Regions from separate parts of the Oceanimonas doudoroffii genome, predicted to be linked through region 2. Evidence: predicted binding sites of a transcription regulator. Region 2 holds the regulator's gene; the other holds the start of a gene.
The links. Region 2 encodes sigma-54, which starts transcription at its own class of promoters, with help from an activator protein. Its sites were predicted from a motif close to TGGCACNGTTTTNGCTT; they were not measured.

Region 1: a site for sigma-54 is predicted at 1,638-1,654, ahead of B6S08_RS01935 (urease accessory protein UreD). Genes of this name have one in related genera too.

The regions. Positions count from the first base shown of each region.
Region 1 is NZ_NBIM01000001.1:420,882-424,265, reverse strand. It holds gene ureC (urease subunit alpha) at 1-83, opposite strand, end outside; gene B6S08_RS01945 (urease subunit beta) at 83-400, opposite strand; gene B6S08_RS01940 (urease subunit gamma) at 410-712, opposite strand; gene B6S08_RS01935 (urease accessory protein UreD) at 736-1,602, opposite strand; gene B6S08_RS01930 (cytosine permease) at 1,898-3,253, opposite strand.
Region 2 is NZ_NBIM01000005.1:145,462-148,845, reverse strand. It holds gene rapZ (RNase adapter RapZ) at 1-270, opposite strand, end outside; gene ptsN (PTS IIA-like nitrogen regulatory protein PtsN) at 281-727, opposite strand; gene hpf (ribosome hibernation promoting factor) at 730-1,017, opposite strand; gene B6S08_RS14105 (RNA polymerase factor sigma-54) at 1,042-2,478, opposite strand; gene lptB (LPS export ABC transporter ATP-binding protein) at 2,522-3,247, opposite strand; gene lptA (lipopolysaccharide transport periplasmic protein LptA) at 3,250-3,384, opposite strand, start outside.

The DNA.
Region 1 (3,384 bases), on a different contig from region 2:
AACTCGGTATCGGCAAGCCGTACCCGATCACCGGTGGTGGGGCCAAACATGTCGGCATAGGCCTCGCGGCTGATCCTGCTCATTATTGCTCTCCTTCAAGCGGCCCCATCACCGCAGCGCGAAATCCGTATACTCGTCGCCGGCCGCCCATGGCCACCAGGGTCACGGTGCGCAGCTGGCCCGGCTCAAAGCGCACCGCGGTGCCGGCGGCGATGTCGAGGCGAAAGCCCAGGGTCCGCTCACGCTCAAATTCCAGCGCCGGGTTGGCCTCGGCAAAATGATAATGAGAGCCCACCTGAATGGGCCGGTCGCCGGCATTGGCCACGGTGATCTCGCGGCGCTCCCGGCCGGCGTTCAATTCAATGTCGCCGGCGGCCAGTTGCAGTTCTCCCGGTATCATGGTGCCTCCTTACTGAATGGGATCATGCAGGGTCACCAGCTTGGTGCCATCGGGAAAGGTGGCCTCCACCTGCACCTCGCGCACCAGCTCGGGCACACCGTCCATCACCTGCGCCCGGCTCAGCCAGGTGCGGCCCTCGCCCATCAACGAGGCCACGGTACGGCCATCGCGAGCACCTTCCATCACCGCCGCCGACAAATAGGCCACGGTTTCCGGGTAGTTCAGCCGCAGTCCCCGGGCCAGCCGGCGCTCGGCCAGCAGTGCGGCGGTAAACAGCAGCAGTTTGTCTTTCTCTCTTGGGCTGAGCTCCATGGTGAATACTCCTGTGACTGAATTCAGGTAAACCAGATACGGGGAAAACAGGCCTCACGGGCCAGCACCGCCGGACGCAGCCGCTCCCAGGCCCGCCACATGCCGTCCCGGCAGGCGATCATGTCGTGACCGAGGTAACGCACCAGCAGCACTCCCAGGCGTTCGGTCACGCTGAAACCGGGCGGCAACGATGCCCGCAGCACGGCAATCACATCGTCATTCAGCCACGGGCCCGCCGCCAGCAGGGTGCCGAATACGCAACCGCCGTGCAGCCCCGCCCGGCCTTGGTGCACCTGATCTCCCGCCTCGAGCTGCAGCCGCTCGTTAAACAGCAACCGACCGCTGCGCCACAGCTGCAGCCGCTGGGTCAGGCTGCCGGCATCAAACCACTGCTCGCCGGCGGGCCGGCCCAGGCACACCAGCTCCCAGCCAATAAAGCGGGCGCCTTCGCCCAGCTCAATATGCAGATCGAGCCCGGCGTTGGCGCCCCGAAAGACGATGGTTTCCTGGGGCAACCACTCCAGCTCGGCGTCCTCTTCCAGCCGCACCCGCACCCGCTGCCCCTGGCCCACTCCGGCGCTGTCCCGACGGTATACCTTGCCCGCCGACGGGGTGGTCAGCAGGCTTCGGCTGCCCGGCCCGGCCTCGATGTCGATGTTCAGGCAATCTCCCGACACCAGGCCGCCGGGCGGGTGCAGCAAATACAGGTGGCAGGTCTGCCCTTCCGGATAAAAGGGCCGCTGAATTCGAAGGGGGCCACTAAAGACCATGTTTTTGAGCTGAGTGCGTGAGTGGCCGGCCACCAGCTGCAGGTCGAGCTGCGCCGGCCAACTACGGGCGGGACCGTAACCGGTAGGGTGTGATGGCGATGGTGCATGACACTGGTGCATAGAATGATTTCACGGCGTATTGATGAAATGAGTTAAAGCACAAAGCGAGCCATTTTTTATAAGAACTTTACAAACAGTCACTTACATTAAAGCTGCCGGTTTTTCATTCGGCACCATTTGGTTTCTATTGAATCTTAATCACCACAACGGAGCAGGCTGCACGGAGGGCCGCCTCAAAGTGGTGCAGCCCTGGCGGCGACCATAGCGGGCCACCACGCCTCCCCGGTTGCCCCGCACCCATAAAAAAAGGCCCCGCAAGCGGGGCCAAAAGCACACGATTAACAACATGAAATTATCAGGATTCGACGGCGGCCTCGGGCAGCTCGGCCGGTTTGGCGATGGGTTTCATCAGCAGGGTGTAACCTGCCACGCTGATCACCAGGCCCACAAAGAAGGCCATGTCCATAAAGATCAGGCTGCACAGGAAGGACACGCCGTATACCAGAAAGGCCCGCAAGTTGTAGTTGTTCTGGTAGACAAAGGGACCTTTGGGGTCATAGAAGTCTTCCACGCGAATGCGGCCACGGCGCAGCAGATAAAAGTCGGCCAGCATGATGCCCGCCACCGGACCCAGCAGGCCGGAGGTGACCACGCTGAACCACAGCAGGTTGTCGGCGAACAGCCAGGGCATCATCAGCAGACCAATCACACCGGAGATGGACACCCCCTGGGCAAAGCTAAGGCGCGGGAACACATTCATCAGGATCAGCGCCGACGGCATCAGGTTGGCCACGGTATTGGTGGACCACTGGGCAAAGGCGATGGTCAGCATGCTCAGGATCAGCACGATGGGTGAACTCATGGAATTCAGTACGATTTCAATCGGGTCCCATGTTCCGGTGAGAATGCCACCTATCATGCCCACCATCAGAATGCCGGAGCCAATCACGATCAGGCCGCCCAGCTGGGCGATAAAGGGCTTGCGGTTACGCACAAAGAAGTTTTTGCTGCTGTGATCCCGGGAGCGCTCCAGTTTGCGGGTCAGGTCCGGGCTGTTCAGGCCCATGGTGATCCAGATACCGGCAATGGCCATGACCGCAAACACGAAGGAGCCGTTGTCCAGGGAGGGCGCGGCCAGCACATCGCCAATGCTGGCATTGTTGGTTTCCAGCAGCCAGAAGGTCACCAGGCCAATCAGAATGGTCAGGGCCGGAATGGCCACCCAGTCGAACTTGGCCATGGCCTTCATGCCATAAATGGCGTTCACCACCTGCAGCACCCCAAAGATCAAAATAAGGATGGTGGTGTTGCTGTAACCGATCCACATCTCCAGCACCTTGCCGATGGCCACCGCCGCCACCCAGGTCTGAAAACCAAACCAGAAACAGGCCGGAATGGCGCGAAAGGCGGCCGGAATCTTGGCACCCTTGTAACCAAAGCAACCACGAATGTAGACGGTAAATGGAATGCCATAACGAATGCCGATATCACCGGCCAGGATCAGAATGCTGGTGACAATGGCGTAGGCCGCCAGAATGGCACCGATAATGGTCCAGGGCGATAGTCCCGGATAAAGCTGGGCACCCATGGTAAAGGCGCCCATATTGATGGTCATGCCCGCCCAGAGCATGGTGAAGTCCCAGATGTTGATGTCTCTGTCCTTGTCGGTGGACGGCATCAACTCGGGGTTGTTCATTTCGTGTACAGCCATTGGCCTCTCCCTGTTAACTACTTCATAAAGGTTGTTGCACGACCCGATGAAATGTAAATGATTTAACCGAATCAATGGGAACAAATTAACAGATTGATCGTTAACAATGCATATAAATTTTGTGGACACGA
Region 2 (3,384 bases):
GTCGGCGTCGATAAAGATGCTGGAAGGCTGAACGTCATCCATGGCTCGCACCTCGGCCAGAAAGGCTTCCAGCTGCTCGGCACTGTCGGGCAGGTTGCGTACGTCTATGCTTACCGCCACCGCTCCGGGTTTGTCCCGGCGCAGCCGCACCAGCTCCGGCAGCAGCGCCACCGGCAGGTTGTCGACGCAGTAATGGCCGAGATCTTCAAGTACCCGCAAGGCCACGGTTTTGCCCGAACCGGAACGGCCACTGACGATCACCAGCTGCATCTTGCTATCCTCAGGCTGAAATCATGATTTGATAGAGTTCCTCATCGCTGCCGGCCTGACGTAATTGCCGGCACACCTGCTTGTTACTCAGTTTCTCGGCGATCAGCGACAGGGTCTTGAGGTGTTGCTTGCATTCCTGCTCCGGTACCAGCAGGGCAAACACCAAGCCCACCGGCTGGTTGTCGATGGCGTCGAACTCCACCGGCTCGGCAAAGGTAAGCAGTACGGCAGTCGCCTTGTTGTCATCGCTGATCCGGCCGTGAGGAATGGCGATGCCATTGCCGATGCCGGTACTGCCCATTTTCTCTCGGGCCAGCAGACAGTCAAAAAGCGGCTGGCTGCCGATATTGAGATGTTCGGCAGCCAGCTCGCTGATAATTTCCAGAGCACGTTTTTTGCTCGTGCAGGGGACTGCACTGCGGGTGCAGCCCCTGCTGAGTATGTCGGCGACTTCCATGGTTATTTTTGCTTGAGTTTTTCTTTGTGTTTGATGATTTGACGATCCAGCTTGTCGATGAGGCTGTCGATGGCCGCATACATGTTTTCATGCTGGGAGTTGGCAAACAGCTCGCCGCCGGTGACGTTCAGCTTGGCTTCGGCGATTTGCTGCATTTTTTCCACATTAAGGATGACGTGCGCATTGGTGATGTGATCGAAATGGCGTTCCAGCCGGGTAAACTTGCTGTTCACATAATCACGCAGGGCATCGGTGATCTCGACATGGTGTCCGGTCAGATTTATTTGCATAACGTCTTCCTTCTGTCGTTGCCTTTAAACCAGGCGTTTGCGCTGATTGGAAGGGGGAATGGCCAGTGACTCCCTGTACTTGGCGATGGTTCGCCTGGCCACCTTGATCCCCTGGTCGGCCAGCAGCTGGGCAATTTTGCTGTCGCTCAGCGGCTTGGCCGGGTTTTCGGCCCCGACCAGCTTCTTGATCAGGGCGCGAATTGCCGTGGACGAACACTCACCCCCGTCGTCGGTGCCCACATGACTGAAGAAGAAATACTTGAGTTCAAACACGCCACGGGGGCTGTGCATGAACTTCTGTGTGGTCACCCGGGAGATGGTGGATTCGTGCATCTCCACCGCTTCCGCCACATGGTTCAGCACCATGGGCTTCATGGCCTCTTCTCCATATTCAAAGAATGCCTGTTGTTGTTCAACAATACAATTGGCAACCTTGAGCAGCGTCTCATTTCGGCTTTCAAGGCTCTTGAGAAACCACTTGGCGTCCTGCAGGTGATTGCGAATAAACTGGCCGTCCTCGCTGTTGCGGGGCTTGCTGGCCAGGGCCGCGTAGGTCTGGTTGAGCCGTATCTTGGGCATGGCCTCTGGGTTGAGTTCCACCACCCAGACCCCGCTGCGCTTGGTGACCACCACATCGGGAATGACGTATTCGGAGTTACCCTGAATAATGCTGCTGCCGGGGCGGGGCTCCAGTTGCTGAATCAGCGCCAGCACTTCCCGGAGCTCGTCTTCCTTGAGCTTGGTCTTGCGCTGCAGGCTGCGGTAGTCACGGTTGCCGAGCAGGTCCATGTGCTGGGCCAGCAAGGCGCGGGCTTCACTCAGCCAGGGTGTGTCGGGCGGATACTGCTCCAGCTGAATGCACAGGCACTCCTGCACGCTGCGGGCGGCCACGCCGATGGGGTCGAAGTGCTGAATACGCTTGAGCACTGCTTCCACTTCGTCGGCCTCGATACCGAGCTCCCGGGCCGATACCGCTTCCAGCAGATCGTCGATACCGGCGGTGAGGTAGCCGGCGTCGTCGACGGCATCGATTATGGCCATGGCGATGGCCTGATCGGTGTCACTGAAAGGGGTCAGATTCATCTGCCAGATCAGGTAGTCCTGCAGGCTCTCGGTGGTTTCACCCTGGTAAACGCTGTCTTCCAGCCCTTCCGGCAGGCCGGCGCCGCCGCTGACCGGAGAGGCGGTGTAAACCTCCTCCCAGCTGGTGTCCATGGGCAAGTCTTCGGACAGCTGGTTGCGCTCCATGGCGGTGTCGGCGGCCATCTGCTCTTCGTTGCGGTTGTCGGCCACCTTGACGCTGTCGGCTTCCTCCTGCTCCAGCAGGGGGTTGCTGTCCAGCGCCTGCTGAATTTCCTGCTGCAGCTCCATGCTGGACAGCTGCAACAGGCGAATGGCCTGCTGCAGCTGGGGCGTCATGGTCAGCTGCTGGCCCAGACGTAACTGAAGAGTCGGCTTCATGTATGCAAACGTCCTTCCATATCAACCGCGGGTTGCGGTGCCTTCAGAGGCTGAATTGTTCGCCGAGATAAACCTTTTTGACCTGCTCGTTGGCGAGGATTTCCGTCGGTGTGCCGGCGGCGATGCGGTGCCCATGACTGACAATATAGGCCTTTTCGCACACGTCCAGGGTCTCGCGCACATTGTGATCGGTGATCAGTACGCCCAGTCCTCTGTCCCTGAGGTGCAGAATGATTTTCTTGATGTCTATCACCGAAATGGGATCCACACCGGCAAAGGGTTCGTCGAGCAGAATAAAGCGCGGATCCGCCGCCAGCGCCCGGGCGATCTCAACCCGCCGCCGTTCGCCGCCGGACAGACTCATTCCCAGGCTGTCGCGAATATGGGTAATGTTGAATTCTTCCAGCAGCTGTTCCATTTTCTCGCTGCGGCCGTCGGCATTCAGATCCTTGCGGGTCTGCAGCACCGCCATCAGGTTGTCGGCCACGCTCAGGCGGCGAAAAATCGAGGCCTCCTGGGGCAGGTAGCCAATGCCGGAGCGGGCGCGCACGTGCATGGGCTCGTGACTGATATCCTGGCCGTCGATGGTGATGCTGCCGGCGTCCCGCTGGACCAGGCCCACAATCATGTAAAAGGAGGTGGTCTTGCCGGCACCGTTGGGGCCGAGCAGACCCACGATCTGACCGGTGTTAACGGTCAGGCTGACGTCGGCCACCACTTTGCGGCCCTTGTAGCTTTTCTGCAGGCCGCGCGCTTTCAGTATCGCCATGCTCAGTTCTTGTCCTGCTCGTCGAAATTCTGCACCTGCTCGGGCAGGAAGATGGTGGTGACCCTGTCCTTGCCGCCCTGGCTTTCGGCCTCCATCTGCTCCTTGTCGATAAAGTAGCGAATACGGTAGCCGGTGAC